DNA from 4 places in the Pseudomonas sp. LjRoot71 genome. Region 2 is predicted to be linked to each of the others. Evidence: predicted binding sites of a transcription regulator. Region 2 holds the regulator's gene; each other region holds the start of a gene.

The links. Region 2 encodes sigma-54, which starts transcription at its own class of promoters, with help from an activator protein. Its sites were predicted from a motif close to ANTGGCATNNANNTTGCTNT; they were not measured.
Region 1: a site for sigma-54 is predicted at 1,996-2,015, ahead of ACSQ17_RS14845 (ammonium transporter). Genes of this name have one in related genera too.
Region 3: a site for sigma-54 is predicted at 4,148-4,167, ahead of glnA (glutamate--ammonia ligase). Genes of this name have one in related genera too.
Region 4: a site for sigma-54 is predicted at 3,342-3,361, ahead of ACSQ17_RS19775 (CmpA/NrtA family ABC transporter substrate-binding protein). Genes of this name have one in related genera too.

The regions. Positions count from the first base shown of each region.
Region 1 covers NZ_CAXURA020000001.1:3,158,853-3,166,779, reverse strand. The annotation lists gene ACSQ17_RS14850 (hypothetical protein) at 20-664, opposite strand; gene ACSQ17_RS14845 (ammonium transporter) at 666-1,961, opposite strand; gene ACSQ17_RS14840 (putative bifunctional diguanylate cyclase/phosphodiesterase) at 2,295-4,358, shown strand; gene ACSQ17_RS14835 (GIDE domain-containing protein) at 4,413-5,315, opposite strand; gene ACSQ17_RS14830 (LemA family protein) at 5,319-5,891, opposite strand; gene ACSQ17_RS14825 (imelysin family protein) at 6,093-7,427, shown strand; gene ACSQ17_RS14820 (di-heme oxidoredictase family protein) at 7,803-7,927, shown strand, end outside.
Region 2 covers NZ_CAXURA020000001.1:1,228,345-1,236,271, forward strand. The annotation lists gene lptC (LPS export ABC transporter periplasmic protein LptC) at 1-376, shown strand, start outside; gene lptA (lipopolysaccharide transport periplasmic protein LptA) at 363-905, shown strand; gene lptB (LPS export ABC transporter ATP-binding protein) at 908-1,633, shown strand; gene ACSQ17_RS05820 (RNA polymerase factor sigma-54) at 1,772-3,286, shown strand; gene hpf (ribosome hibernation-promoting factor, HPF/YfiA family) at 3,480-3,788, shown strand; gene ptsN (PTS IIA-like nitrogen regulatory protein PtsN) at 3,804-4,277, shown strand; gene rapZ (RNase adapter RapZ) at 4,280-5,137, shown strand; gene ACSQ17_RS05840 (HPr family phosphocarrier protein) at 5,150-5,422, shown strand; gene pmbA (metalloprotease PmbA) at 5,486-6,832, opposite strand; gene yjgA (ribosome biogenesis factor YjgA) at 6,937-7,455, shown strand; gene tldD (metalloprotease TldD) at 7,504-7,927, opposite strand, start outside.
Region 3 covers NZ_CAXURA020000001.1:1,945,276-1,953,202, reverse strand. The annotation lists gene glnL (nitrogen regulation protein NR(II)) at 1-820, opposite strand, end outside; gene ACSQ17_RS09245 (DUF4124 domain-containing protein) at 1,232-1,849, opposite strand; gene ACSQ17_RS09240 (DUF4124 domain-containing protein) at 1,853-2,422, opposite strand; gene glnA (glutamate--ammonia ligase) at 2,648-4,054, opposite strand; gene thiI (tRNA uracil 4-sulfurtransferase ThiI) at 4,382-5,836, shown strand; gene typA (translational GTPase TypA) at 5,966-7,789, shown strand.
Region 4 covers NZ_CAXURA020000001.1:4,184,169-4,192,095, forward strand. The annotation lists gene ACSQ17_RS19760 (hypothetical protein) at 1-6, shown strand, start outside; gene alaC (alanine transaminase) at 68-1,306, opposite strand; gene ACSQ17_RS19770 (ANTAR domain-containing response regulator) at 1,444-2,022, opposite strand; gene ACSQ17_RS19775 (CmpA/NrtA family ABC transporter substrate-binding protein) at 2,024-3,220, opposite strand; gene acnB (bifunctional aconitate hydratase 2/2-methylisocitrate dehydratase) at 3,470-6,079, opposite strand; gene ACSQ17_RS19785 (DUF1289 domain-containing protein) at 6,486-6,962, shown strand; gene ACSQ17_RS19790 (universal stress protein) at 7,020-7,883, opposite strand.

The DNA.
Region 1 (7,927 bases), 1.9 Mb from region 2:
TGTTCTCTGCACCCGCGTTTTACAACAGTTTGCGCGGCGCAAACGCCAGGTGCAGCGCCTCAACCTGCTGCACCGCCTGAGTCAGACGCTGATCGGCCACCACGGGCCCCAGGTACTCACACAGACCGATGTACAGCAGATTGAGCAACTGCCGCAGTTGCTCCAAGCCCAGGCCAGCCAGTTCCAATTCCGCGCCCTGTTCCAGCCAAGCCCGCACACGCAGGCGCTGCTCATTGCTGCCGCGCAGGTTGCTCAGATTGCCTGCCGCAAAACGTTGCAGGCGTGGCAGCAAGCCAGCATCCAACTCATTGAACAACACCCGGCTCAATGCTTCGAAGGTATGCCGCGCCGGTACATTCGCCGCAACGCTCGATGGCGCACTCAGGCCCATGCGTTGCCGCCAACTGAGCAACTGCGGTTCCGGGTCCGGCAGTAACGCCGATAACGGCCCGGTCAGCGCGCCCACCAGTTCGCGGTAGAGCTTGGCGCGCTCCAGCTTGCGTTCAGTGGTTGCGGCCACTTCGCCGAGAAACTCATTGAGGGCGAACGGTGGCTTGTCGGCGTATTTGCTTTCCCACAGCGCCAGCACGGCCAATAATTCGTCCTCGGCAAAGTGCCCGGCCAGCCCGGTGTAGATCGCCCGTCGGCGAGTTGCCAGGCTCATCTCACACCCTCCTCGGCAAGTCGTTGCTGTCGAAGGTGACGGCCAGGTTGAACTCGGGATAGCCCACCTCAGCGTGCTCGGCATAATCCAGACCGCGCTGCTCATGCTGGGTAGAGGTACGCAGGCCAAGGGTTTTCGCCAGCAACAGATAAAGCATCAGCGCCAGCGGGAAGGCCCAGACAAACGCCACACCGGCGCCGAGCAGCTGCACGCCGACCCGCGACCAGTTGAACAGATCACCACTGAAGAACAGCCCGGCCGCCACGGTGCCCCAGACGCCGGCAAAACCATGCACGGGCACGGCGCCGACCACATCATCAAGCTGCCAGCGCTCCAGCAGGCGCATACCGAATACCACCACAAAGCCGGCGACCAGCCCGGTCAGCAAGGCAAACAACGGCGACATGCTCGCGCAACCGGCGGTGATGCCCACCAGGCCACCCAGCGAGCCGTTCACCGTGGTGGTCAACAGCACCGGGCTGGAGGTGCTGCGCTGCGCCAGAAATGCGCCCAGCGCCCCAGCCGATGCCGCCAGATGGGTATTCAGGGCAATCAGGCCGAGGCTGACATTTATCTCCAGGCTGCTGCCGGCGTTGAAGCCAAACCAGCCGACCCAGAGGATAAAACCACCCAACGCGACCAGGCTGAGGTTGTGCCCGGGAATGCTGCGCGGCGTACCGTCCGCTGCAAAACGGCCCAGACGCGGCCCCAGCACCAGAATGCCGGCCAGCGCACACCAGGCGCCGACGCTATGCACCACGGTCGAACCGGCGAAATCGATAAAGCCCAAGGCCGCTAACCAGCCCTGGCCGCCATAGATGCCGCTCCACACCCAGCTGCCGAACACCGGGTAGATAAACCCGCTGATCACCACCGCGCCGATCAGGTAGGCCGAATAACGCGTACGCTCGGCCATGGCGCCGCTGGCGATGGTCGCCGCCGTGGCCGCGAACATCATCTGAAACAGCAAGAAGGTGAAATCCCAGGGCTCGCCCGTATGCGGCGCGAAATGGCTCATGCCGAACCAGCCGGTGATATTGCTGCCGAACATCAGGCCGAAGCCCAACAGCCAGAAGGTGATGCCGCCGACGCAGCCGTCCATGTAATTTTTCATCATCACATTGACCGCGTTCTTCGCTCGCGACATGCCGCTTTCCAGCAAGGCAAAGCCGGCCTGCATAAAGAACACCAGCACACTGGCCAACACCAGCCAGGCCGTGTTGAGCGCCTCATCGCTGGCCGCCTGCGCCAGTGGCGAAACCGCAAAAACAGCTATCCCTAAGAGTCGAGTTTTCATCGCAGCATCCCCCGTAACGGTGAGTACAGGGGGCTTCGCAACTCTCATGCCAAAGAAAAAAATAGCTGGGAGGGATTTTTAACCTTGCGTAGCAACGGCCCGAAAGGTGGCCGCCAGGGATGGCAGGCCATATAAAACCGCCCAACGGTGCTCAAGCCATAGGCAACTCGCACCGACACAGTGCAAGCAGCCAACACAGCTGCCAGGGTCCGCGCCATCGCCGCGCAGATAATTTGTTCGACAAAGTTTGGTAATGGCCCTTTGACTGCAAGCGCGACTTTGCCAATACTCACTAGCGTCTGACGCCGAAGGCCTCGAACAAGGAACCGCCATTTGAAGCTGGAACTTAAAAACAGCTTGTCTCTCAAGTTGCTCCGCGTAGTGCTGTTATCAGCGCTAATCGTCGGCGTGGTCTTGAGTCTTGCGCAGATTGTTTTCGACGTTTACAAAACACGTCAGGCAGTCGCCAACGACGCGCACCGAATTCTTGGCATGTTCCGCGACCCATCCACCCAGGCGGTCTACAGCCTGGATCGGGAAATGGGCATGCAGGTGATCGAAGGCCTGTTCCAGCATGAGTCGGTGCGCATGGCCGCCATCGGCCACCCCAACGAACCGATGCTGGCGGAGAAAGCCCGAGAGCAGGTCGATATCCCCACCCGCTGGCTGACCGATCCGATCCTTGGCAAAGAACAGAATTTCACCACCCAGCTGGTTGGCCGCGGCCCCTACAGCGAATACTACGGCGACCTCAGCATCACCCTCGACACGGCCCCCTACGGCGAGAGCTTTGTCACCAACTCGGTAATCATCTTTATCTCCGGTGTACTGCGCGCCCTGGCCATGGGCCTGGTGCTGTACTTGGTCTATCACTGGCTGCTGACCAAACCGCTGTCGAAGATCATCGAGCACTTGACCAACATCAACCCGGACCGCCCCAGCGAACACAAGCTGCCGATGCTCAAGGGTAACGAGAAGAACGAACTGGGCCTGTGGATCAACACCGCCAACCAGCTGCTCTCCTCCATCGAACGCAACACCAATCTACGCCGCGAAGCGGAAAACAGCCTGCTGCGCATGGCCCAGTACGACTTCCTCACCGGCCTGCCGAACCGTCAGCAACTGCAACAGCAACTCGACCAAATTCTCGAAGACGCCGGCCGCTTGCAGCGCCGCGTAGCGGTACTCTGCGTAGGCCTGGATGACTTCAAAGGGATCAACGAACAGTTCAGCTACCAGACCGGCGACCAGCTACTGCTGGCCCTGTCCGACCGTCTGCGCAGCCACAGCGGTCGCCTCGGTGCCCTGGCCCGCTTGGGCGGCGACCAGTTCGCCCTGGTGCAGGCCGATATCGAGCAGCCTTACGAGGCCGCCGAACTGGCGCAGAGCGTGCTCGACGACCTCGACAACCCCTTTATGCTCGACCAGCAGCAAGTACGTCTGCGCGCAACCATCGGCATCACCCTGTTCCCGGAAGATGGCGACAGCACCGAGAAGCTGCTGCAGAAAGCCGAACAGACCATGACCCTGGCCAAGAGCCGCTCGCGCAACCGTTACCAGTTCTATATCGCCAGCGTCGACAGCGAAATGCGCCGCCGCCGCGAGCTGGAAAAAGACCTGCGCGACGCCCTGGCCCTAAATCAGCTGCACCTGGTTTACCAACCACAGGTGGATTACCGCGACCACAGCGTGGTTGGCGTCGAAGCGCTGCTGCGTTGGCAGCACCCGCAACATGGCTTCGTACCGCCGGATCTGTTTATCCCGCTGGCCGAACAGAACGGCACCATCATCCCGATTGGCGAATGGATTCTCGACCAGACCTGTCGCCAGCTGCGCGAATGGCATGATCAGGGCTTCACCGAGCTGCGCATGGCGGTCAACCTCTCCACCGTGCAGCTGCATCACGCCGAGCTGCCACGGGTAGTGAACAACCTGATGCAGGTCTACCGCCTGCCGCTGCGCAGCCTGGAGCTGGAAGTCACCGAAACCGGTCTGATGGAAGATATCAACACCGCCGCCCAGCACCTGCTCAGCCTGCGCCGCTCCGGCGCGCTGATCGCCATTGATGACTTCGGTACCGGCTACTCCTCACTGAGCTACCTGAAGAGCTTGCCGCTGGACAAGATCAAGATCGACAAGAGTTTCGTGCAAGACCTGCTGGAAGACGAAGACGATGCCACCATCGTGCGCGCCATCATCCAGCTGGGTAAGAGCCTCGGCATGCAGGTGATCGCCGAAGGGGTGGAAACGGTCGAGCAGGAGGCCTACATCATCGCCCAGGGCTGCAACGAGGGTCAGGGTTACCTGTACAGCAAGCCGCTGCCCGCGCGCGAGCTGACCGCCTACCTGAAACAGGCCCGCCGTCTGAACAGCACCGCCAACCCGGCCACACTCTAAATCCAACGACAAAAAAGCCCGCCAATTGGCGGGCTTTTTCTTGCGTGCTCGGTACTAGAAGCGGTTAACCCCCAGCAGCCAGGCGGTCGCCACTGCGCCCAACACGCATAGCACAACAGCACCGGCCGCCTGCCAGTAGAAACTCCGCACCAGCTCATCCTCGCCCGCGCAGGACAAGATAAATGGCCGCGCCTCACTCGGCTTGGCCAGGTGGTGCTGCGCCGGTTGTGTGCTCTGCTGACGATGGCGATCCTCGGCCTCAAGCGTCGCAGCCAATTGCACGCGATTCCACTCCTGCTCATTGAGCTGACCATTGCGGTCGCTGTCGAAGCGTTGCAGCAAACCGCTGAAGTCACTTTTCCACTCGCGAATCACGGCACCTTTGGCCGAGGCCAGATCCAGCCCCTGACGACCACCGCCGCTGCTGCGAAAATCCCCGATGGCATACAGCGGCTGCCCCGCATGCAGGCGTTCCTCGGTGTAGCGGTATTGTCCACTGCCGCTGAAAAACGCGCTCCAACCGGTTTTCGCCAGACCCAGCGGATGACGCTGACTCCCCCTCCACACCTCGCGCGTCAGCGGGCGCACTTGCGCCCCGCGTGGGTCGATCAGGCAGCTGCCGGTGCTGTCATCGAGTTGCAGCAGCGCCTCGCTGCTACCGCTCTCCACCATGCGCCAGCTGCTGCCCTTGTTGTCGCTAGAGCGCTGCTCTTCCTCGATCTTGTAACGCCACCACAGGCACGGCGTATTGGTCAGCGGCCCACGCTGTTGTTCATCGCCCTGCGGGTGCAACACACCGTAGAACTCGGCATAGCCTTGCGCCGCCGAGCGAATCTTCGAGGTGGGCGTATCGAGCAGATGCCGGGCCTGAGAGAAGCGCCGCACAAACCACCAGGCACCGCCGGCACAGGCCGCCACACTGCAGGTCAGCCCGAAAATCTGTCCTTGAATATCCATGGCCTAGCCAAACAACGATTTAAGGTCGACATCCGCTTTTTCCGACTCGCTGAATTCCAGCAACACGGCTTCCTTGAAGGCAAACATGCGGGCGATCAACACATCGGGGAACTGCTCGATGCGCACGTTGTTCAGATTAACCGCCTCGTTGTACAGCTCGCGGCGGTCGGCAATGCCGTTTTCCAGGCCGCTGATGCGCTGCTGCAAGTGCTGGAAGCTCTCGTTGGCCTTCAGCTCCGGGTAGTTTTCCGCCAGCGCAAACAGCTGGCCCAGGCCGGTGCGCAAACCCGTTTCCGCCTTACCCAGGGCATTCATGTCGCCGCTGGCCTGGGCAGTGGAAACCGCCTGACGCGCCATGATCACCGCTTCCAGAGTGGTGCGCTCATGCTGCATGTACTGCTTGCAGGTCTCCACCAGCTTGGGCAGCTCATCATGGCGCTGTTTGAGCAGCACATCGATATTCGACCAGGCCTTGCTGACGCCGTGCTTCAAGCGCACCAGCGCGTTGTAGAGCATCACGGCATAGGCCGCGAGCAGGATCAGCAACACACTCACGACAACGCTGGTAAGGCTCATGCACAACTCCCGAAGAGGTTTGGAGGGGTGAAATGCAGGCATTCTAGCGTCAGCGCTCAACACTGACGCAGCCCCTCGCCACAGCTTTTACGGAAAAAACCGCAACGACCCTTTGCGCAAAATGCAAATCTTTCGCATTATGCTTTGGTTTTTGCACTCACTCGCATGGGTGCCCTACTCTCACTTGCAAAGGATTTCGCCATGCTTCGTATGCCCCTGGCCTCGGCCAGCCTGCTCGCCATTGCCATTTCTCTCGCTGGTTGCGGCGACGACAAAGCGCCAGCCAACCAAGCTGCAGCACCGGCTGCCAGCAGCGCCAGCGCGCCAGCAGCAGCTGCCAGCCAGGTCGACGAAGCCGCCGCCAAGGCAGTGGTCAGCCACTATGCGGACCTGGCCCTGGCCGTGTTCAGCGATGCCGCCAGCACCGGCAAAACCCTGCAAGCGGCCGTAGATGCCCTGCTCGCCACCCCCAATGCCGATACGCTGAAAGCCGCCCGTGAAGCCTGGCTGGCCGCTCGTGTGCCCTACATGCAGACCGAAGTGTTCCGCTTCGGCAACGCCGTGGTCGACGACTGGGAAGGTCAGTTGAACGCCTGGCCGCTGGACGAAGGCCTGATCGACTACGTTGCCACCGACTATCAGCACGCCCTGGGTAACCCAGGTGCCAGCGCCAACATCATCGCCAATACCGAGATTCAGGTCGGCGAAGACAAGATCGACGTCAGCACCATCACCCCGGAACTGCTGGCCAACCTGAATGAGCTGGGCGGTTCAGAAGCCAACGTGGCTACCGGCTACCACGCCATCGAATTCCTACTCTGGGGCCAAGACCTCAACGGCACCAACCCAGGTGCTGGCGAGCGTCCAGCCACTGACTACGTGGTCGGTGACGGTGCAACTGGCGGCAACAACGAACGTCGCCGCGCTTTCCTCAAGGCGGCCACCGACCTGCTGGTCAGCGACCTCGACGCCATGGTCGTACAGTGGCAAGCCGGCAACGCCGACAACTACCGCGCCAAACTGGAAGCCGAATCGGCGGAAAACGGCCTGCGCAAGATGCTCTTCGGCATGGGCAGCCTGTCCCTCGGCGAACTGGCGGGCGAGCGCATGAAGGTCGCCCTGGAAGCCAACTCCACCGAAGACGAGCACGACTGCTTCAGCGACAACACCCACAACTCGCACTTCTACAACGGCAAAGGTATCCGTAACGTCTACCTGGGCGAGTACAAGAAGGTCGACGGCACCACCCTGAGCGGCCCAAGCCTGTCGTCACTGGTGGCCAAGGTTGACGCCGCCGCTGACAGCACCCTGAAAGCCGACCTCGAAGCCACCGAAGGCAAGCTGCAGGCGCTGGTCGACAGCGCTAACAATGGCAAGCACTTCGATCAACTGATCGCCGCCGACAACGCCGAAGGCCAGCAGATCGTTCGGGATGCCATCGCCGCACTGGTCAAGCAGACCGGCGCCATCGAGCAGGCAGCAGGCAAGCTGGGCATCAGTGATCTCAATCCAGACACCGCTGACCACAGCTTCTAAGCTGCGTAGGACTTGCTGCGACTCACGAAGTCCTAGCTTGTAGTGATGAAAAAGCCGCGACTCCTTAACCGGAATCGCGGCTTTTTTACGCCAGCCATTTTTATGACGAGGCTTATATGAGAGGGGCTTCAGCCGCGACAACAACCGCCGAAAGCTCGCCGCTGAAACGCCTCTTACGATGGATCGTTGGCTCGCCCGATCACGGCCAAGCACGCCCCCACTACAGGTCAGAAATCGCCGACAACAGTCAGCTCGGATATAGCCGTTTTGGCACCCTGCGACCTTTAACCACCATCGATAATGCAAATCCGTCTTATTTAAAGTCAGCCAGACTGTTAAGATCAGCCGCCTGTTTTCTGTTGCGGATGTCCTGTCATGTTTGCGCCGTATCGCGTTGCGCTGCTGCTGGCCTTGAGCCTGAGCTTGGTCGCCTGCGATAAAACTCCACAGTTCACCGAAGCCGAGCCCGGCGAAGCCCTGTCTGCGGGCAGCGCCACGGT
Region 2 (7,927 bases):
GATGGCCGCCGACAAGGTCGAACACATCAAGGCCAGCGACATCACACTGATGAGCGCACCGAACATGAACCTGTTCCGCGGCACCGAGCTGCCCTGGAAGATTCGCAGCGAACGCGGCGAAGTGTCGCCAGGTGGCAGCGAAGTCGAATTGATCGACAAGGTGCGCGTCGAGCGCACCGACGCCAAAGGCCGCCCGACCATTCTTACCACCAGCCGCCTGACCGTATTCCCCGAGAAGGAATATGCGCAGACCCAGCAAGCCGTTAGAATCGACGCGGCCAATGGGGTGACCACGGCACAAGGAATGAAAGCGTACATGAATGACGGCAGGATGCTCCTGCTGTCCAACGTAAGAGGTCAGCATGAGGCTCGTTAATACCCTCCCCCTACTACTCAGCCTCAGTGCCGCACTTGGAAGTGTCAGCGCCTGGGCTCTGCCATCCGATCGCGAGCAGCCGATCCGCATCCAGGCCGACAGCGCCGAGCTCGATGACAAACAGGGCGTTGCGGTCTATCGCGGCGATGTCGTGATCACCCAGGGCACCATGAAGGTTACCGGCGACACCGTGACCGTCACCCAGAACGCCCAGGGTGAGGTTGAAGTCTTCACTTCGGTAGGCAAGCCCGCCTACTACGAGCAACTGCCATCTACCGACAAGCAGATCGTCAAGGCCTACGGCCTGACCATCCAGTATTTCATGAGCAATGATCGCGTAGTGCTGATCGACCAGGCCAAGGTGATTCAGGAAGGTAATACCTTCGAAGGCGAGAAGATCGTCTATGACACCCAGCGTCAGATCGTCAACGCCGGCCGTGCAACAGGCAGCAATGTCACTGCACCACGACCGCGCATCGACATGGTGATCCAGCCCAAGAACAAACCAGCCGACAAGCAGGCGCAGTAATAATGGCCACATTGAAAGCCCAACACCTGGCCAAAAGCTACAAAGGCCGCCAGGTCGTGCGCGACGTCAGCCTGAACATCGACAGCGGCCAGATCGTCGGCCTGCTCGGCCCTAACGGTGCCGGCAAAACCACCTGTTTCTACATGATCGTCGGCCTGGTGCAAGCCGACCAAGGCCGCGTACTGATCGACGACCTGGACGTCAGCCACCAACCGATGCACGGCCGTGCCCGTGCCGGTATCGGCTACCTGCCACAGGAAGCCTCGATCTTTCGCAAACTCAGCGTGGCCGACAACATCATGGCCATCCTGGAGACCCGCAAGGACCTCAACGCCAGCGCTCGTCAGCAGGAGCTTGAAGGGCTGCTGCAGGAATTTCACATCACTCACATCCGCGACAACCTCGGCATGAGCTTGTCCGGCGGTGAACGTCGCCGCGTGGAAATCGCTCGCGCCTTGGCCACCAATCCCAAGTTCATCCTGCTCGACGAACCCTTTGCAGGTGTCGACCCGATTTCCGTGGGCGACATCAAGCAGATCATCCATCACCTCAAGGCCAAGGGCATCGGTGTACTGATCACCGACCACAACGTACGCGAGACGCTGGACATCTGCGAAACCGCCTATATCGTCAGTGATGGTCAACTGATTGCCGAAGGTGATGCCGAAACCATTCTGGCCAACCAGACGGTGAAAGAAGTGTATCTGGGCCATGAGTTCAGGCTGTAACCACAGCTTTTCTCAGGCCGACTGCAGCCAAGGCTAGGCAAAACCCTTAAAGTCAGGCATATAATTTGCTTCCTAGTGGCGCTTTTTAGAGGCGTCCTGTAGTGGATTGCGCACAGACGCCGGTAAATAAGGTCTGCAATGAAACCATCGCTAGTCCTGAAGATGGGCCAGCAGCTGACGATGACGCCGCAGCTGCAACAGGCCATCCGCCTACTCCAACTGTCGACCCTGGATCTGCAACAAGAGATTCAGGAGGCCCTGGAGTCCAACCCGATGCTCGAACGCCAGGAAGATGGCGATGACTTCGACAACTCGGACCCCATGGCCGATGGCGCAGAAAGCGCCAGCTCCAGTGAACAGCAGGAAACGCCCTACCAGGAGAGCAACTTTCAGGAAACCACGCAGACCGTGGACAACCTGGAAGAAGGCGACTGGGGCGAACGTATCCCCAACGAGCTGCCGGTTGATACCGCCTGGGAAGACATCTACCAGACCAGCGCCAGCAGCCTGCCCAGCAGTGCCAGCGAGGACGACGAGTGGGATTTCACCACCCGCACCTCCAGCGGTGAAAGCCTGCAGAGCCACCTGCTCTGGCAACTCAATCTGGCAGTGATGTCCGACAAAGACCGCCTGATCGGTGTCACCCTGATCGACTGCATCAACGACCAAGGCTATCTCGAAGAAACCCTGGAAGAAGTGGTCGACGCCTTCGACCCGGAACTGGATATCGAACTCGACGAAGTCGAAGCCGTACTGCACCGCATCCAGCAGTTCGAACCGGCCGGTATTGCTGCACGCAACCTGGGCGAATGCCTGCTTCTGCAACTGCGTCAGCTGCCCGCCAAAACCCCCTGGCTGAACGAAGCCCAGCGCCTGGCCAGTGACTACCTCGACCTGCTCGGCAGCCGCGACTACAGCCAACTGATGCGCCGCATGAAGCTCAAGGAAGACGAGCTGCGCCAGGTCATCGAACTGATCCAAAGTCTCAACCCGCGCCCAGGTTCGCAGATCGAGTCCAGCGAACCGGAATACGTGGTGCCCGACGTGATCGTGCGCAAGCACAACGAGCGCTGGCTGGTGGAGCTGAACCAGGAAGCCATGCCGCGCCTGCGGGTCAACGCGCAATATGCCGGTTTCGTCAAACGTGCCGACTCCAGCGCCGACAACACGTTTATGCGCAACCAGCTGCAGGAAGCGCGCTGGTTCATCAAGAGCCTGCAAAGCCGCAACGAAACCCTGATGAAGGTCGCCACGCAGATTGTCGAGCACCAGCGCGGCTTCCTCGACTACGGTGACGAGGCGATGAAACCCCTGGTGCTGCACGATATTGCCGAAGCCGTGGGCATGCATGAGTCGACCATTTCGCGGGTGACCACGCAGAAATTCATGCACACGCCACGCGGTATTTACGAGCTGAAATATTTCTTTTCCAGCCACGTCAGCACCTCCGAAGGCGGCGAATGCTCGTCCACTGCGATCCGCGCCATCATCAAAAAACTGGTCGCCGCGGAAAATGCGAAAAAGCCGTTGAGTGACAGCAAGATCGCTGGTTTACTGGAGGCACAGGGCATTCAAGTAGCCCGCCGCACGGTCGCCAAGTACCGTGAATCCCTCGGAATAGCGCCTTCCAGCGAGCGCAAACGATTGATCTAGGGCGGTACGAAAAAGGAAGACAGATCGCACTGACCGAACACTCCAGGCCACGCCTTTTCGCAAAAGCAGCCATACTGCAACTAAGCAATCAGCGCCCGTGCCAGGCTCGTTCTGTCAGAGTCTTCCACGCCACAGTGTTCCGGCGGCAGGCCTCTTGCCTGCCTCTTACACACGGCAACAAGGAGAAAGCGGTATGCAAGTCAACATCAGTGGACATCAGCTGGATGTGACCGACGCCCTGCGCGACTACATCGTCGAAAAACTCGCACGATTGGAGCGCCACTTCGACAAGATTACCAACGTGCAAGTCATCATGGAGGTCGAGAAACTCAAGCAGAAAATCGAAGCGACCCTGCACATAGCAGGCGGCGAAGTGGTCGCCAATGCCGAGCACGACGACATGTACGCCGCCATCGATTTACTGACTGACAAACTCGATCGACAACTCATCAAACACAAGGAAAAACAGCTCGAACGTCAACAGGGCGCAATGGCCCGCTGACCTCGTCTATCTCCTATGATCCAACTTGAAACCATCCTGACCCCCGGCCGTTCCCTGGTGAACGTGCCGGGAGGCAGCAAAAAACGTGTTCTCGAACAGATTGCCAACCTGGTGGCGCGCGAGCTGCCTGACCTGGACGGCCAAGACATCTTCGAAAGCCTGATTGCCCGCGAGAAGCTCGGCTCGACCGGTTTCGGCAATGGCATTGCCATTCCGCACTGCCGCCTGGCCGGTTGCAGCGCACCGATCAGCGCCCTGCTGCGCCTGGATGCAGCAGTCGATTTCGACGCCATTGACGGCGCACCAGTGGACCTGCTGTTTGTCCTGCTGGTCCCTGAAGCCGCCACTGACGCCCACCTTGAACTGCTCCGCCAGATCGCCAGCATGCTTGACCGCAGTGATGTGCGCACTCGCCTGCGTCAGGCCGAGAGCAGCGAGGCGCTGTATCAGGTGGTGGTGGACGTACAAAGCCAACTCAATCGAGCCTGAGCATGCGCCTGATCATCGTTAGCGGTCGCTCCGGCTCCGGGAAGAGCACCGCCCTCGATGTACTTGAGGACAACGGTTTTTACTGCATCGACAACCTGCCGGCCGGGCTCTTGCCTGAGCTGGCCGAACGCGCCTTGCTGCACACCGAACTGTTGCACCCGCTGGTCGCCGTCTCCATTGATGCACGCAACCTGCCCAGTCAGCTCAAGCGCTTTCCCGAACTGCTCGATGAAGTGCGCGCCCGCCACATTCAGTGTGACGTGCTTTATCTGGATGCCGATGAAGAAACCCTGCTCAAGCGTTTCTCGGAAACCCGTCGGCGTCACCCACTGACCAACGAAACACGCTCACTGGCAGAAGCCATTGCCGATGAAAGCCTGCTGCTCGGCCCGATCATCGACCTGGCCGACCTGAAGATCGACACCACCCACCTCAACCTGTACCAGCTGCGCGACAGCCTCAAGCTGCGCCTGCTCAACCAGCCTGAGCCGGGCACCGCGTTCCTGATCGAGTCCTTTGGTTTCAAGCGTGGCATGCCGGTAGATGCTGATCTGGTCTTCGATGTGCGTTGCCTGCCCAACCCCTACTGGAAGCCAGACCTGCGCGATTACTCTGGCCTCGATCAGCCCGTGGTCGATTACCTATCGGCCCAGACCGATGTCGAGGACATGTACCAGGATATTCTCGCCTACCTGAGCAAGTGGCTACCGCGCTTTGCCGCCAGCAACCGCGCCTATGTCACGGTGGCAATTGGCTGCACGGGCGGGCATCACCGCTCGGTGTACCTGGCCAACCGCCTGGGTGAAACCCTCAAACCCATCCTGAAAAACGTTCAGACCCGCCACCGCGACCTCAGTTAAGGAATTGCCGCGATGCCCGCCTGCGAAATCACCATTATCAACAAGCTTGGCCTGCATGCCCGTGCCGCTGCGAAGTTTGTCGGCGTAGCCGGGCGTTTCCCTTGCCAGGTCAAGATCGGCCGTAGCCCGGAGAGCATGGTCGATGGCAAGAGCATCATGGCCGTGATGATGCTCGCGGCTGGTAAAGGCACCACTGTGCACCTGCAGACCGAAGGCCCGGAAGACGGCGAGGCCCTCAACGCGCTGTGTGCGTTGATCAACAACTACTTCGACGAAGGCGAATAGTCGCCCAATAAATACCAAGGGGCCGAGCACCTGGATGCTCGGCCCCTTTTTTATGCCCGCCGATCAGCTACCCGCGACGGTCATGCGCTCGATCAGCACCGAGCCCGTGCGGATATTGCTACGCAGCTCCAGGTCATTCCCCACCGCGACAATCTGCTTGAACATGTCGCGCATATTGCCGGCGATGGTGACTTCCTGTACCGGGAACTGGATCTCGCCATTCTCCACCCAGTAACCACCTGCGCCTCGCGAATAGTCGCCGGTGACCATATTCAACCCCTGCCCCATTAGCTCGGTGACTAGCAGGCCACGCCCCATGCGCTTGAGCAAGGCTTTCTGGTCTTCATCGCCATGACTGACGAACAGGTTATGCACCCCACCGGCGTTGGCCGTACTCGGCATGCCCAGCTTGCGCCCGGAATAGGTACCCAATACATAGGACAGCAGCTCACCCCGCTCGACAAAGGACTTGGCGTAAGTCGCCAGACCATCGCCATCGAAAGCCGCACTGCCTAGCGCACGCGGGATATGTGGACGCTCATCGAGTTTCATCCAGCTGGGAAACAGCTGCTGACCCAGCGTGCCATCAAGAAACGATGACTTGCGGTACAGATTGCCGCCGGAAATCGCCCCCAAAAAGCTGCCGAACAAACCGGTCGCCAGCTCTGCGGCAAACAGCACCGGTACTTCGCAGGTAGGCACCGGCCGTGCGCCCAGACGGCTGACGGCCCGCTCGGCGGCACGGCGACCAATGCTGCCGGCATCCGCTAGCAACTCGCCCTGACGATTGACGTCGTACCAGTAATCACGCTGCATCTGCCCGCCGTCTTCGGCGATCATCACGCAACTCAGGCTGTGCCGCGTGCTGGCATAACCGCTAACAAAGCCATGGCTGTTGCCATACACACGGCAGCCCTGATGGGTGTTGAGGGTGGTGCCGTCGGCATTCTTGATCCGACTATCTGCCGCAAACGCAGCGGCCTCACAACTGAGCGCCTGCTCAATAGCCTGCTCAGGGGTGATAGCCCAGGCGTGATAGAGATCCAGCTGAGGCAGCTCGCGGGCCATCAAACCGGCATCGGCCAGGCCGGCGCACTCATCCTCGGAGGCATGCTTGGCAATCGCCAGTGCGGCCGCAACCGTTTCGCGAATGGCCGCTTCACCACTGGCTGAGGTACTGGCCGAGCCTTTGCGCTGCCCGACATACAGGGTGATACCGAAGCCCTGATCACGGTTGAACTCGACCGTTTCCACTTCGCCCTGGCGCACCGTAGTGGACAAACCCTGCTCCACTGACACCGCCACTTCACAGGCGCTAGCGCCCTGTTTTCTGGCTTCAGCAATAATCTGCTCCACCTGCGCCTGCAACTGCGGCACCGCCTGAGGCCCGACGCTCTCTACTGCACTCATAAACACTCCTGAACGATAAGCCGTACAGCGCCGCCACACAGGCCATCCGCTTACAGCTGGAAACTTGCTGCTATCATGTCGGCGTTTTCCACTGGACCGCCACCATGTCTGAATACCTTGACGACTTCTCCGGCGAGAAGAGCAAAAGCCAGATCAAACGCGAGCTGCATGCGCTGCAAGATCTGGGGCAACGCCTGACCACCCTGAAACTCGACCTGCTGAACAAGCTGCCGCTGACCGACGAGCTGCGCCGCGCGCTTGCCGAAGCGCCCAAGCACACCGCCAACGCGGCGAAAAAGCGCCACGTGCAGTTTATCGGCCGCCTGATGCGCGATCAGGACATTGAAGCCATCCTCACCCTGCTCGACCAGCTCGATGCCTCGACCCGCCAGTACAACGAGCGTTTTCACAACCTGGAGCGCTGGCGCGACCGTTTGATCAACGGTAACGACGAAACCCTGGAAGCCTTTGTTGGCGAGTATGCCGACGCCGACCGCCAACACCTGCGCCAGCTGATCCGCCAGGCCCAGCACGAACTGGCGCAGAACAAAGCACCCGCCGCGTCACGCAAAATCTTCAAGTACATCCGCGAACTGGACGAAACCCAGCGCGGTCTGCGCTAGTTCCGGCCAGGCTGGAGCCCAACGGCTCCAGCCTGTTCAGCACCCACCTCAGCTGCCTGTCCCGCCCACCGTAATCGCATCGATTTTCAGGGTCGGTTGGCCCACGCCCACCGGCACCGATTGACCATCCTTGCCGCAGGTACCGACACCGCTATCCAGCGCCAGGTCGTTACCGACCATCGACACCTTGCTCATCGCTTCCGGACCATTACCGATCAGGGTCGCGCCTTTGACTGGCGCGGTGATCTTGCCGTCCTCGATCAGGTAGGCCTCACTGGTGGAGAACACGAACTTGCCACTGGTGATATCCACCTGACCGCCACCGAGGTTGGCGCAGTAGATGCCCTTTTTCACCGAACGGATGATTTCTTCCGGGTCACTCTCGCCGGCCAGCATGTAGGTATTGGTCATGCGCGGCATCGGCAGGTGCGCATAGGATTCACGCCGGCCATTGCCGGTGGCCGCAACGCCC
Region 3 (7,927 bases), 720 kb from region 2:
GGGTGCGGGTGCGCAGGGTGATGCGGCCCAGGCGCAGATCGCTCTGCGCAGCCAGCGCCTGCATGGCGTTGCGCACGATATTCAGCACGGCCTGGATCATCTGTTCACGGTCGATCAGCACGTCCGGAATGCTCGGGTCGTAATCGCGCACCAAAATGATGCTGCCCTGGCTTTCCGCTTCCACCAGGCTGCCGACTCGCTCCAGCACTTCGTGCACGTTGGTCAGCGCCAGGGAGGGCAGCTTGTTCGAGCCGAGCATACGGTCGACCAAGTTACGCAGGCGGTCGGCCTCCTCGATGATCACGTTGGTGTAATCCTTGAGGCTTTCTTCGGGCAGCTCGCGAGCCAGCAGTTGCGCCGCGCCACGGATGCCACCCAATGGATTCTTGATCTCGTGAGCCAGGCCGCGCACCAGCATCTTGGTGGTTTCCTGCTTGGACAGTTGCGCCTCTTCCTTGGTGATGCGCAGCAGACGGTCGCGCGGGTGCACTTCCAGCAGCAGCAGGGTCTCGCCACGGTTAAGCACCGGGGTGACGGCGTAGTCGACAGTCAGGGTCTGGCCGCTGATTGAGGTCAGTACGGCTTCACGCTTGTTGAACGGATGAGCGTGTTCGACGGCTTGGCGCAGCGCGCTGAGCGCTTCGCTGGATTCGGTAAACAGCTCGCTGATGAATTGCCCGTGACTGCGTTGACCACTGACGGCCAGGAGCATCTCCGCTGCCGGGTTCATGTACTCAAGACGCAGGTCGTCGTTGAGCAGCAGCGTGGCAGTGGTCAGGTTGTCCAGCAGCAGGCGGTGCAGCGCGTCATTGATGATCATATGGAATGTCGCAGGCCCTTGGGTTCCGGCAATGCCGCTGGAAAATGCAAGAAGCAAACCAAAGCCCCGAAAAGAAGCGTGTCTAGCCGTGGAATGCTGCGAGTAGGCTGCTTTTCAGCGCAGTAGAGCGCCTTGCTGCGACCCAAAACAGGGAGAGTATAGAAATGCGTGGCACCTATCGCACCTTATTGGTGCATTGATGGTTTTGCCTCCGTCCGGATGCATGGACTGAGGCAGCGATAGGCGCTAGAGAAAGGCTACATCCCAATGTGTAGGGTGCGCTGTGCGCACCGCGATACACGGAATGGGCGGGGTGTGTTCCGGCAGGCGGGCAACACGACGCACCCTACGAGCCTGGGAACCTCACGCTCGGTGTTGAGAGCAACAGATGCTGCACGCTATTGGGCAGGCCTAGAGAAAAGGCACGAAGGGAATGTCTTTCTTTTCCGGTGGCTTGTCCTTGAGTGGACACTCCGGGCGTACGCCGTAGTCGGCCTTCTTGCAAGGGGTGACCATGCGTTTCTGCGCCAGGGAAATGCGCAGCATGTGGAATGGCTGGCTGGGCGTGCGTTCGATGATGCGGCCTTGTTGGTCGATGATTTCCACCGCCAGCTGATGGGTGCCGCGGTCGATATTTTCCAGCGGGAACACCGGGCTGCTACCCACTTCGCCGACCTGTGCGCCGTCCAGCAGCAGGCGGTAGCTGTGCTGTGGGTAGAGGTTGGGCTCGCTGTTGACGCTGACGATCAGGTTGCCGGCGCTGTCGCGGATGGTGGCATCCGGTTGCGGCACCAGGATACGCAGCAAGCTGTAGCGCAGCCCCGGCTCTGGTGGTGCAACCATGACCGGTGCCGCCGATACCGGCTGAGGCGACATGGCGTTGCTCGGTGCCAGCTCAACGCGTTCGGCATTGCCGGACTTGGGCTTGTCGGTAAACACCCGGTTACCGTCGGCATCAATGTAGGTATAGACCTGCGCCAGGGTGGGCAGAGCGAGCAGCAGGAGGCCGCAGAACAGCAGAGTTCGCATAGGTCAGGTGGCTGGCTTTGGTTTGGGCTTAGGTGGCGGTGGTGGCGGTCGCAGTGCCGGGCTGCTGGTATTCACCCGCTGCACGGTGAAGGTCACCGTGGGGCTCTGCTGGATGGGCTTGCCTGCACTCAGCACTTCCACTGCCAGGCTGTGTTCGCCGCGGTCGGCGTTGCTCACCTGCAGGCGTGGCGCATTGCTGAGTTGGCCATGGGGTTTGCCGTCCAGCAGTAAACGCAGCAGGTGGTTGCTGGCCAGGCGCGGTTCAATCGCCACATCGACAGTGAAGGTGCCGTTATTGGCGCGCAGTGCTTCCTCGCTGGGCAAACCGGTGAGTTGCAGGTTGCTGTAGGGGGCTGCCGCCGTGCCGCTGTCGGCCGGTGTGCTGGGCGCTGGGGTGGCGGGTACGGCCATGGTCACGCTATTGGTTTTGGGCAGCTCGACGTTCTGCGTCGCCTGGCCCTCCGGCGGTTGGTCGGTGAATACCGTATTACCGTTGGCGTCGGTGTATTTGTAGATCTGCGCGCTGGCCGGCAAGGCCAGACTCAGCAGCAGGCAGATAAGTAGAGGGCGCATGCCTGACTCTCCTTAATAATGTGCCCTAAGCCTTGCACTGGTGGCGTGCGCTGGCAAGCGCCAAGCAGCGACATTGTGATACGGGAGGTGAAAGCGTGATTGTTCCGTAGGGGGCGCGCAGCACAACCTGCGGGTGCAGGCCGATAGTGCGCAGCTATAAAAAAGCCCCGCCAGGCAGGGCCGGGCAGGGCTTTCGAACGCGCCGCAGGGCGGCGCGAGTCTGGCTTAGACGCTGTAGTACAGGTCGTATTCCAGCGGGTGTACGAAGGTGCGTACTTTGATTTCTTCTTCGGATTTCAGCTCGATGTAGGCATCGATGAAGTCGTCGGAGAACACGCCGCCTTTGGTCAGGAACGCACGGCCTTTGTCCAGCTCTTCCAGGGCTTCTTTCAGGCTGCCGCACACTTGCGGGATCAGCTTGCCTTCTTCTGGCGGCAGGTCGTACAGGTTCTTGTCGGCAGCATCGCCAGGGTGAATCTTGTTCTGGATACCGTCGATACCGGCCATCAGCAGTGCAGCGAAGGCCAGGTACGGGTTAGCAGCCGGATCCGGGAAGCGTGCTTCGATACGGCGGGCTTTCGGGCTGGAAACGTATGGGATACGGATCGAAGCCGAACGGTTACGCGCCGAGTAAGCCAGCATTACTGGAGCTTCGAAACCTGGAACCAGACGCTTGTAGGAGTTGGTCGACGGGTTGGTGAAGCCGTTCAGGGCCTTACCATGCTTGATGATGCCGCCGATGAAGTACAGGGCGGTATCGGACAGGCCGGCATAGCCTTCGCCGGAGAAGGTGTTCTTGCCATCTTTGGAGATGGACATGTGTACGTGCATACCCGAACCGTTGTCGCCGTACAGCGGCTTCGGCATGAAGGTGGCGGTTTTGCCGTAGGCATCGGCCACGTTGTGTACGCAGTACTTCAGGGTCTGAACTTCGTCAGCCTTGGCAACCAGGGTGTTGAACTTCACGCCGATTTCGTTCTGACCGGCAGTCGCCACTTCGTGGTGGTGAACTTCGATGACCAGGCCCATTTCTTCCATGGCATTACACATGGCAGTACGGATTTCGTGGTCGTGGTCGCACGGCGGAACCGGGAAGTAACCGCCTTTGACGGCTGGGCGGTGGCCCTTGTTGCCGCCTTCGACGTCCTGGTCAGTCATCCAGGAGCCTTGCTCGGAATAGATTTTGAACATCGAGCCGGAGATGTCGGACTTGAACTTCACCTGGTCGAAGATGAAGAACTCAGGCTCCGGGCCAACGAATACGGTGTCGCCGATGCCGGTGGTTTTCAGGAACTCTTCAGCGCGCTTGGCGATCGAGCGTGGGTCACGATCGTAGCCTTGCATGGTGCTCGGCTCGATGATGTCACAGACGATGATCAGGGTCGGCTCTTCGGTGAACGGATCCAGTACGGCGGTTTCGTCAACCGGCAGCAGGATCATGTCGGAGGCTTCGATGCCTTTCCAGCCATGGATGGAGGAGCCGTCGAACATTTTGCCGACTTCGAAGAATTCGTCGTCCAGCGCATCGCGTGCCGGCATGGTCACGTGGTGCTGTTTGCCCTTGGTGTCGGTGAAGCGCAGGTCAACCCACTTCACGTCGTGTTCTTTAATCAGTTGAATCGACTTCGACATGCTGTCCTCCAGGTGGATAAGGCTCGAATCGTGAGCCCTCAATAGTACGGTACGGCCGCCGGCATACTCCGCCAGGGCATCCTGCCTCACAAGGGAGCAAATTGCATGCCAGTGCACAGGAATGGGTGTAAGCCCTGAAACTCAGGGCTGGCGGGGGCTGCGCAGCGCTGCTCAGGAAATATTTGCACCGTTATAGGGCGCGCAATTTGTGGTTCGCTCTTTAATGGTGCGTGTTTTTGTGTTGTGAGGATTTTTGATCAAAGCTTGAGCAATTTCCGCTATAATCCGCGCCCCTGTTTTTTGGCGGCCTCGGCACGCAGCTTTTTCATGAAACTGATCGTTAAAGTCTTCCCGGAAATCACCATTAAAAGTCGGCCGGTGCGTAAGCACTTTATCCGGCAGCTGGCGAAGAATATTCGTTCGGTTTTGCGTGAGTTCGATCCGCAGCTGCAGGTCAGCGGTGTGTGGGACAACCTGGAAGTCGAAACCCAGATCAGTGAACCGAAAACCCTGCAGGCGATGGTCGAGCGTCTGAGCTGCACGCCAGGCATCACCCATTTTTTGCAGGTCGATGAATACCCGCTGGGTGATTTCGACGATGTGCTGGAAAAGTGCAAGCTGCACTTCGCCGATCAGCTGCCGGGCAAGATCTTCGCCGTACGCTGCAAGCGCGCTGGCAAACACGCCTTCAGCTCCATGGATGTCGAACGCTATGTCGGCAGTCAACTGCGTCAGCAGTGCGGTGCGGCCGGCATCTCACTGAAAGACCCGGACGTGGTGGTGCGCATGGAAATCCGCGACCAGCGTCTGTTTGTCATTCATCACCAGCACGAAGGCCTGGGCGGTTACCCGCTGGGTTCGCTGGAACAGACCCTGGTGCTGATGAGCGGTGGCTTCGATTCCACCGTGGCGGCCTATCAGATGATGCGCCGCGGTCTGGTGACCCACTTCTGCTTCTTCAACCTTGGCGGTCGTGCCCACGAGCTGGGCGTGATGGAAGTGGCGCACTATTTGTGGGAGAAGTTCGGCAGTTCGCAGCGCGTGCTGTTTATCAGCGTGCCGTTCGAGGAAGTGCTCGGCGAGATTCTCGGCAAGGTCGACAACAGCCAGATGGGCGTGATCCTCAAGCGCATGATGCTGCGCGCCGCCACCCGCATGGCCGAGCAACTGCAGCTCAATGCCCTGGTGACGGGTGAGGCGATTTCCCAGGTGTCCAGCCAGACCCTGCCCAACCTCTCGGTGATCGACTCGGCCACCGACATGCTGGTGCTACGCCCGCTGATCGCCAGCCACAAGCAGGACATCATCGACACCGCTACGCAGATCGGCACCGCCGAGTTCGCCAAACACATGCCCGAATACTGCGGCGTGATTTCGGTGAACCCGACCACGCGCGCCAAGAAAGACCGCATCGAACATGAAGAGCGGCAGTTCGACATGGCCATCCTCGAGCGCGCACTGCAACGCGCCACCCTGCTGCCGATCGACAAGGTGATCGACGAGCTGGGCAAGGACGTCAAGGTTGAGGAAGTCAGCGAAGCCCTGGCCGGGCACGTGATCATCGACATCCGCCACCCGGATAACGCCGAAGAGCAGCCGCTGGAGCTGCCCGGTATCGAAGTACAAGCGTTGCCGTTCTATGCCCTGAACAGCCGCTTCAAGGAGCTGGATGCCGCGCGCCAATACCTGCTGTATTGCGACAAAGGCATCATGAGCCGTTTGCATGCCCACCACCTGCTCAGCGAGGGGCATGCCAATGTGCGCGTTTATCGTCCGACATAAAACGCCCGGGTTGAATGGCGGCAGTATTCGCCATCGCCCTCCCGACCAACGGGCCAGCTGACACCGCGTTTCTTAATACTCGCCGCCTAGACTAAGCGGCAAACCGAATCCTCTGATCGAGATACACACGTGATCGAAAATCTACGCAACATCGCCATCATTGCCCACGTTGACCATGGTAAGACCACCCTGGTAGACGCCCTTCTTCGTCAGTCCGGTACCTTGGACCGCAGCGAGCTCAACGACGAGCGCGTGATGGACAGCAACGACCAGGAAAAAGAGCGCGGCATTACCATTCTGGCGAAAAACACCGCCATCAAATGGAGCGGTTACAACATCAACATCGTCGACACCCCCGGTCACGCCGACTTCGGCGGCGAGGTTGAGCGTGTAATGTCGATGGTTGACTCGGTGCTGCTGGTGGTTGATGCCCAGGATGGCCCGATGCCACAAACCCGCTTCGTAACCAAGAAAGCGTTCGAAGCCGGTCTGCGTCCGATCGTGGTAATCAACAAGATCGACCGTCCGGGCGCGCGTCCGGACTGGGTGATGGATCAGATCTTCGACCTGTTCGACAACCTCGGCGCCACCGAAGAGCAGCTGGACTTCCAAGTCGTCTACGCCTCGGCCCTGAACGGTATTGCCGGTTTGGACCACACGGACATGGCCGAAGATATGACCCCGCTGTACCAGGCCATCGTTGACCACGTACCGGCTCCAGCGGTTGACGTTGACGGCCCGTTCCAGATGCAAATCTCGGCACTGGACTACAACAGCTTCCTCGGCATTATCGGCGTGGGTCGTATTGCTCGCGGCAAGGTCAAGCCGAACACGCCGGTTACTGCCATCGATGTCGATGGCAAGAAGCGTAACGGCCGTATCCTCAAGCTGATGGGCCACCACGGTCTGCGTCGTGTGGACGTTGAAGAAGCCACCGCCGGTGACATCGTCTGCGTCAGCGGTATGGATGAACTGTTCATCTCCGACACCCTGTGTGACCAGAACCACGTCGAAGCGATGAAGCCGCTGACCGTTGACGAGCCGACCGTTTCCATGACCTTCCAGGTCAACGACTCGCCGTTCTGCGGCAAGGAAGGCAAGTTCGTCACCAGCCGCAACATCAAAGAGCGTCTGGACAAAGAGCTGCTGTACAACGTGGCCCTGCGCGTTGAAGAAGGCGACAGCGCCGACAAGTTCAAGGTCTCCGGCCGTGGTGAGCTGCACCTCTCGGTACTGATCGAAACCATGCGTCGCGAAGGCTTCGAAATGGGCGTCGGCCGTCCGGAAGTGATCATCCGTGAGGTCAATGGCGTCAAGCAGGAACCGTACGAGAACGTCACCATCGACATCCCGGAAGAATCCCAGGGCAAGGTCATGGAAGAAATGGGGCTGCGTAAAGGCGACCTGAGCAACATGGTGCCGGACGGCAAAGGTCGCGTACGCCTGGAATACAACATCCCGGCCCGTGGTCTGATCGGCTTCCGTAACGCCTTCCTGACCCTGACCAACGGTGCAGGCATCCTGACCTCGATCTTCGACCGTTACGACGCGATGAAGTCGGGCCACATGTCCGGTCGCCAGAACGGCGTACTGGTGTCGATCGATACCGGCAAGGCACTGACCTACTCCCTGGAAACCCTGCAGGCGCGCGGCAAGCTGTTCGTCGAGCACGGTCAGGAAATCTACAACGGTCAGATCATCGGCCTGAACAGCCGCGACAACGACCTGGGCGTGAACCCGACCAAGGGCAAGAAGCTCGACAACATGCGTGCTTCCGGTAAGGACGAAACCATCGCCCTGGTGCCGCCAGTGCGCTTCACCCTGGAGCAGGCCCTGGAGTTCATCCAGGACGACGAACTGTGTGAAGTGACGCCGAAGTCGATCCGTCTGCGTAAGAAGATCCTCGACGAAGGCGAGCGCACCCGCGCTGCCAAAAAAGCCAACAAGGCTTGATGCATAGCGTCTAGCCTAGCGCTTTAAATAAAAAGCCCCGCCAGAGCGATCTGGCGGGGCTTTTTGTTGGCGGATGCTCTACTGGACGCGTGGTGAATTTGCGCGCAGGGTTTGACGAGTTTTTCACAGGCTGTCTGG
Region 4 (7,927 bases), 3.0 Mb from region 2:
AGCTGATACAGCTCGAGCATCAACAGCGATGGGCTAGCCAGCGCGGCTAACCCACCTTTGGCCTCGCTTAGGGCGTGGGCTTGGCAGGTTTACTGGCTGCAGGCGCATCAAGCAAACCGTCGGCGCGGAACATCGCCTTGATCCCGCGAATGGCCTGACGCGTACGATCCTGATTCTCGATCAGAGCAAAGCGCACATGGTCATCGCCGTAATCACCAAAACCGATGCCAGGGGAGACGCAGACCTTGGCCTCCAGTAGCAGCTTCTTAGCAAACTCCAGCGAGCCTAAGTGGGCGTAAAGCTCTGGAATCTTTGCCCAGATGTACATCGAGGCCTTGGGGTTCTCTACCATCCAGCCAATTTCATGCAGGCCTTTGACGATGACATTGCGGCGCTGGCGGTATTGCTCCGCGATATCGCGCACGCATTGCTGATCACCTTCCAGCGCGGCAATCGCGGCGACCTGCAGCGGGGTGAAGGTGCCGTAGTCGTGGTAACTCTTGATCCGCGCCAGGGCGCTGACCAGCTCCGGGTTGCCGACCATAAAGCCGATGCGCCAGCCGGCCATGTTGTAGCTCTTGGACAGGGTGAAAAACTCCACGGCAATGTCCTTGGCGCCAGGCACCTGCATGATCGACGGGGCTTTCCAGCCGTCGTAGACGATGTCGGCGTAGGCCAGATCGTGGATCACCAGTACGTCGTACTGCTTGGCCAGGGCCACCACACGTTCGAAAAAGTCCAGCTCCACGCACTGCGCGGTGGGGTTGGAGGGGAAGCCGAGGATCATCATTTTCGGCTTGGGGATCGACTCGCGAATCGCCCGCTCCAGCTCGGCGAAGAAGTCCACGCCAGGCACCAGTGGCACGGAGCGCACCTGGGCGCCGGCGATCACCGCGCCGTAGATATGAATCGGGTAGCTGGGGTTGGGCACTAGCACGGTGTCGCCGTGGTCCAGGGTGGCCAGCATCAGGTGCGCCAGGCCTTCCTTGGAGCCGATGGTGACAATGGCTTCGCTTTCCGGATCGATCTCGACCTCGTAGCGGTCCTTGTACCAGCGCGAGATGGCGCGGCGCAGGCGTGGAATACCGCGTGAGGTGGAGTAGCCATGGGTGTCTTCACGCTGGGCAACCTGCACCAGTTTTTCGACGATATGCGGCGGCGTGGCACCGTCCGGGTTGCCCATGCTGAAGTCGATGATGTCTTCGCCACGGCGACGCGCGGCCATCTTCAGTTCAGCGGTGATGTTGAAAACGTAGGGGGGGAGTCGATCAATGCGCGCAAAGCGGCGCGAAGCTTGGTCAGCCATGCTTTCCTCGGAGACGTAAGCGCCCGGAACCGTCCGAGCGACGTTGGCCAGTGTGCTGGCCAGGCGCGAAGATAAGCGCCGCGCGGCCTGTCTGTCCAGCACAGTCAGGCTTCAGCACGGCATAACAGTGGCCGGATTCAGCTGCCGAGCATGTCGTGCATGGCGATGATCTGTTCGGCTACCTGTGCCAGCTTCTGTTGCCTGCTCATGGCCTGGCGGCGCATCAGGGTGTAGGCCTGTTCCTCATCGCAGCTTTTCATCTTCATCAGCAGACCCTTGGCCAGTTCGATGCGTTTGCGTTCGGCCAGTTGGGCGTCGCGTGCCTGCAATTGTGCGCGCAGGGCCTGGTCGCTCTCGAAGCGGGCCATGGCCACATCCAGAATCGGCTGCAGGCGCTGGGCGTGAATGCCTTCGACGATGTAGGCGCTGACGCCACTTTGAATCGCCTGGCGCATCACGCCGGGGTCATGCTCGTCGGTGAACATGACGATGGGTCGCGGCTGGTCGCGGCTGACCAGCACTACTTGCTCCATCACATCGCGGCTGGGCGATTCGGTGTCGATCAGGATTACGTCGGGGCGCACGGCTTCGACGCGCTCAGGCAGGTCGATGGTCAGGCCGGATTCGTCGATGACCTCGAAGCCGGCTTCGGTCAATGCCGTTTTCAGGCGGCCGACTTTCTTCGCCGTGTCGTTGATCAGCAGAATACGCAGCATCTCAGCAGCTCTCCTGCAGTTCGCCAGCCGGTGCGTCAACCCGGGCGTGCAGGGCAAAACTGCGGGCATAGCCGGCCGGGTCGCTGCCGTCCCAGGTCGGGCCGTCGAGCAACTGGCTGCTGCGCATGGGCGCTGGTACGGCAATGCCGAGTGCGCTGGCGGCCTGCTGGTAGAGCTCAAGCTGCTGCACCTGACGGGCGATGGCTAGATAGTCCGGGTCGTCACGCAGCAGGCCCCAGCGGCGGAATTGGGTCATAAACCACATGGCGTCTGACAGGTAGGGCATGTTCACCGCGCCCTGGCCATGGAAGCGCAGTGGATGAGCATCCAGCCAGGCATGGCCGAGACCGTCCTGATAGTGGCCGAGAAAGCGCGGTTGAATGGCCGACAGCGGGGCGTCCACATAGTCCTGACCGCTGAGCAACTGGGCGGTGCTGCGGCGGTTTTCCTCGCTTTCATCAATAAAACGGCTGGCCTCCAGCACCGCCATCACCAGGGCACGGGCGCTGTTGGGGTGCTGACGGACAAAGGCACGGGTACAGCCCAGTACCTTTTCCGGGTGGTCGGGCCAGATCGCCTGGATAGTGGTCAGGGTGCAGCCGAGGTTTTCTTCCACGGCCTTGGCGGTCCAGGGTTCGCCGACACAGAAACCGTCGATGCGCTGGGCCTTGAGGTGTTCAATCATCTGTGGCGGCGGCACCACCACGCTGTCGACGTCACGCAGCGGATGAATACCCTGGCTGGCGAGCCAGTAATACAGCCACATGGCATGGGTGCCGGTGGGAAAGGTCTGGGCGAAGGTCAGGCGTGCTGCATGTTGGTGCACATGCTGGCTGAGTGCCTCGCCGCTGGTCACGCCGACGGCTTGTAGCGGCTGCGACAGGTTGATGCTCTGGCCGTTCTGGTTCAGCCCCATGAGCACGGCCATGTCGGTGGCGGGTGCGCCACCCAGGCCCAGCTGTACGCCATAGATCAGGCCGTAGAGGCTGTGTGCCGCGTCCAGCTCACCACTCAACAGCTTGTCGCGCAGTCCAGCCCAGGAGCTCTGCCGCTGCAGGTTGAGGGTCAGGCCATGCTTCTCGGCAAAGCCCTGGGTGGCGGCGACAATCACTGATGCCGAATCACTCAGGGCCATGAAACCGATATTCAGTACCAGCTTTTCCGGTGCGTCACTGCGGCTGATCTCGTGCTCATTCATGGTGCTTTTCCTGTACCCACACAAAAAGGTGCCGTGCCACTCGCTGCGACCGACTGCACGAGGGCTACGACACCAGTGTCTTGATTGAGCCCGTCCGCCGTTGGAAAGGCTTGGGGTATGTAAAGCAATGCATGTGCCAGGCAGCGGTTATGTATTTATGTTCGCTGTGCGGGCTATTGGTTTTAGCGGGTAGGGCGGTAGAAAGAAAAAAACCCGCACAAGACGGGTTTTTTTCATTTCAGCTAACGCTTAGACCTGAACAGCAGGGATCTGGGCGTTTGCTGCTGCTTCGCGGAACTCAGCAATCTGATCGAAGCTCAGGTAGCGGTAAACGTCGGCAGCCATGCTGTCGATGTTCTTCGCGTAGGCCATGTACTCTTCGACCGTCGGCAGCTTGCCGAGAATCGAGGCGACTGCTGCCAGTTCGGCAGAAGCCAGGTACACGTTGGCGCCGTCACCCAGGCGGTTCGGGAAGTTACGGGTCGAGGTCGAAACGACAGTCGAGTTCGGCTCAACACGTGCCTGGTTACCCATGCACAGCGAGCAGCCCGGCATTTCCATGCGAGCGCCAGCCTTGCCGTAGATGCCGTAGTAGCCTTCTTCGGTCAGTTGGTGAGCGTCCATCTTGGTCGGCGGCGACAGCCACAGACGTGTTGGCAGCTGACCTTTGACCTGATCCAGCAGCTTGCCGGCAGCGCGGAAGTGACCAATGTTGGTCATGCACGAACCGATAAACACTTCGTCGATCTTCTCGCCCTGAACGGTCGACAGCAGACGCGCGTCGTCCGGGTCGTTCGGTGCGCAGAGCACCGGCTCGTTGATGTCGGCCAGGTCGATTTCGATGATTTCGGCGTACTCGGCGTCCTTGTCGGCTTCCATCAGCTTCGGATTGGCCAGCCAGGCTTCCATCGCTTGAGCGCGACGTTCCATGGTACGGGCATCGCCGTAGCCTTCGCTGATCATCCAGCGCAGCAGGGTGATGTTGGAACGCAGGTACTCGGCAATCGCCTTTTCCGGCAGCTTGATGGTGCAACCGGCAGCGGAACGCTCGGCAGAGGCGTCGGACAGCTCGAACGCTTGCTCAACGGTCAGCTCGTCCAGGCCTTCGATCTCGAGGATGCGGCCGGAGAAGATGTTCTTCTTGCCTTTCTTCTCGACGGTCAGCAGGCCTTTCTGGATGGCCACGTAAGGGATGGCATGCACCAGGTCACGCAGGGTGATGCCCGGTTGCAGTTTGCCCTTGAAGCGCACCAGTACCGACTCCGGCATGTCCAGCGGCATAACGCCGGTGGCGGCGGCGAAGGCCACTAGGCCAGAACCGGCCGGGAAGCTGATGCCGATCGGGAAGCGGGTGTGCGAGTCGCCACCGGTGCCGACGGTGTCAGGCAGCAGCATGCGGTTCAGCCAGCTGTGGATGATGCCGTCGCCAGGACGCAGGGACACGCCGCCACGGGTGCGGATGAAATCCGGCAGGGTGTGGTGGGTGGTCACGTCGATCGGCTTCGGATAAGCCGCGGTGTGGCAGAAGGACTGCATCACCAGGTCAGCGGAGAAGCCCAGGCACGCCAGGTCTTTCAGCTCGTCGCGGGTCATCGGGCCAGTGGTGTCCTGGGAACCGACGGTGGTCATCTTCGGTTCGCAGTAGGTGCCTGGACGCACGCCTTTGCCTTCCGGCAGGCCGCACGCCTTGCCAACCATCTTCTGCGCCAGGGTGAAACCCTTGGTGCTGGCAGCGGGTGGCTCTGGCAGTTTGAACAGATCGGTTGGGCCCAGGCCCAGCTCGGCACGGGCTTTCTCGGTCAGACCGCGACCAATGATCAGTGGGATACGGCCGCCAGCGCGAACTTCGTCGAGCAGTACCGGGGTCTTCATTTCGAAGGTGGCCAGGACTTCATCGGTGCCGTGCTTGGTGACTTTGCCCGCGTGCGGGTAGAGGTCGATGACGTCGCCCATGTTCAGCTTGGATACGTCGAACTCGATTGGCAGAGCGCCGGCGTCTTCCATGGTGTTGTAGAAGATCGGAGCGATCTTGCTGCCGAAGCAGAAACCACCTGCGCGCTTGTTCGGCACGTAAGGGATGTCGTCGCCGAAGAACCACAGCACCGAGTTGGTGGCCGATTTACGCGAGGAGCCGGTACCGACCACGTCACCGACATAGGCGATTGGGAAGCCTTGGCCGCGCATTTCTTCGATCTGCTTCATCGGGCCGATGGAGCCTTGTACGTCCGGCACGATGCCGTCACGGGCCATTTTCAGCATGGCCAGGGCGTGCAGCGGGATGTCCGGGCGCGACCAGGCGTCTGGAGCCGGCGACAGGTCGTCGGTGTTGGTTTCGCCAGTGACCTTGAAGACGCGCAGGCTGATCTTGTCGGCCAGGGTCGGACGGTTCTTGAACCACTCGCCGTCAGCCCAGGATTGCAGAACGCCTTTGGCGTGAACGTTGCCGTTCTTGGCTTTTTCAGCGACGTCGTGGAAGGCGTCGAACATCAGCAGGGTGTGCTTCAGTTGCTCGGCAGTCACGGCAGCCAGTTCGCTGTCATCCAGCAGGCTGACCAATGTGGCGATGTTGTAACCGCCTTGCATGGTGCCCAGCAGCTCAACAGCGTGTTGCTTGCTGATCAGTGGGGAAGTGGCTTCGCCTTTGGCAATGGCAGAGAGGAAACCGGCCTTGACGTAGGCGGCTTCGTCGACGCCTGGCGGCACGCGGTTGGTGATCAGGTCGAGCAGAAAGGCTTCTTCGCCAGTCGGCGGGTTTTTCAGCAGCTCGATCAGGCCTGCGGTTTGTTCGGCGTTCAGCGGCTGGGGCACGATACCCTGAGCGGCACGCTCTGCTACATGTTTGCGATAGGCTTCAAGCACAGTTATTACCCTCATCAGTGGTCCCAAAGGGTTGTCCGGGACGCGATCCAGAAAACACCGAACCAGGCGCTTCATGGCTTTATGGGCCGCTCAGCCGAGGTTTCGCTGCTTTCTTGCAGAAGCTGTTTTCAAAGTTTTACGCCGGCAGGACGGGCTGGATGAGGGCTGGTGCGGACGCTTGAAGGGTGGCTCAAGGGTCGGCACCAACATCGAACCTGCAGGATTGACTGTGCTCGTGACGCTTTGAAAACAGCTTCCAACGGATGTTGCTGCCTCTAAAAGGCCGGCCGATTCTACTGGAAAGCTTTCATAAAGTTAAGCCAAAGGCCCCGCTTATCTGGGGGTGATCTGCCTTAGACAAAGGGCTAAGATGCCAGCCTGTTCTGCCAGCCCCGTACCCGCCGTTATGTCCAATCAGCGTATCAAAACCCCTTGTGTCGGCCTGTGCTCCACTGTTTACGGTGATTTGGTCTGCCGTGGCTGCAAGCGCTTTCACCATGAGGTCACGCACTGGAACGGCTATAACGACGACGAAAAGCATGCGGTCTGGATGCGTTTGGAAGTGTTGCTGGTGCAGGTCATGGCCGCCAAGGTCGAGGTTTTCGATGCGCAACGTTTGCGCGCGCAGCTGGAGCAGCGGCAGATTCGCTTTGTAGCGCAGCAGTCGCCGTATTGCTGGGCCTATCAGCTGATTGCTCGCGGCGCACGGGTGATCAGCCAGTTGGAAGCCTACGGCATGGTGCTGTTGCCGGAGTTTCGTGACTGGGCATTGCCGGAGTTGCGCGATGCCATTGACCGTGAATTTTTTCTGCTTTCCGAAGCACATTACGAGCGCTATATCGCCCCGCACTTTCTCCGTGAAGGCCTGCAAGCGCGGACATGAGCCGCTGATTAAGACGAAAAAGCCGCCAATGGGCGGCTTTTTCGTGGCTAGGCGACCTTAGCGCTGGGCGACCAGGTCCTCCAGGTGGGCAATGATGTCATCTGGCTTGAGCACCAGGATGTCGCTTTCCAGTGAGTCGAGAATCACCTCGGCCGTGTTGCCGATCAGTGCGCCGGACAGCCCGGTGCGTGCCACGGTACCAATCACGGTCACGCCCGCGTTGAGTTCGTGGGCGGTGTGTGGGATCAGTACGTCGGCAGGGCCTTCGGCGACATGCAGACGCTCATCGCTGATCTCGTACTCGGCCTGGAAGGCTTTGCACTGCTCGCGGTAGCGCGCTTCGATGGTTTCGCGCAGCTGGAAGGTCGGGTCGGCAGCCGAAAGCATGGGCGCCGGGTGCGCGCTGATCACATGCAGTTCGGCTTTGGCCAGTGCAGCGATGTCGAAACCATGGCTGACGATGCTGGTGTGCAAAGTGCGGTGTTCGCCATCGGCATTGCCAACATCGACTGCCGCCAGAATCACGCTGCCAGCCCAGGATTTGTCGGTTTTCACCATCAATACCGGGGCCGGGCAGTAACGCAGCAGTTTCCAGTCATCCGGCGTCAGCAGGGCTTTTTTCAGCGGGTTGTCGGGGAAGTGCTGCTTGATCACCAGGCCACAGCCCTCGGCCTGCTGCACGTTGATGATGGTCTGGTGCGGGTTGTCGTGCCAGGCCTGTTGACCGGAGGTACTGAACCCTTCGCTATTGAGCAGGCCGGTGAGGTCGCGCAGATAACTGCTGTGGTCACTCTTCTTGTCGCACACCAGCAGGTGCAGATGCGACTGGGTTACCCCGGCAATCAGCTTGGCACGTTTCAGCGCCAAGTCTTCAGCATGATTGGGCTCCATTACCACCAGGATGCTGCGTATAGCTTGCATGATCATCTCCATGTGCAATCAGTTGAACTGTTTATCACTATAGA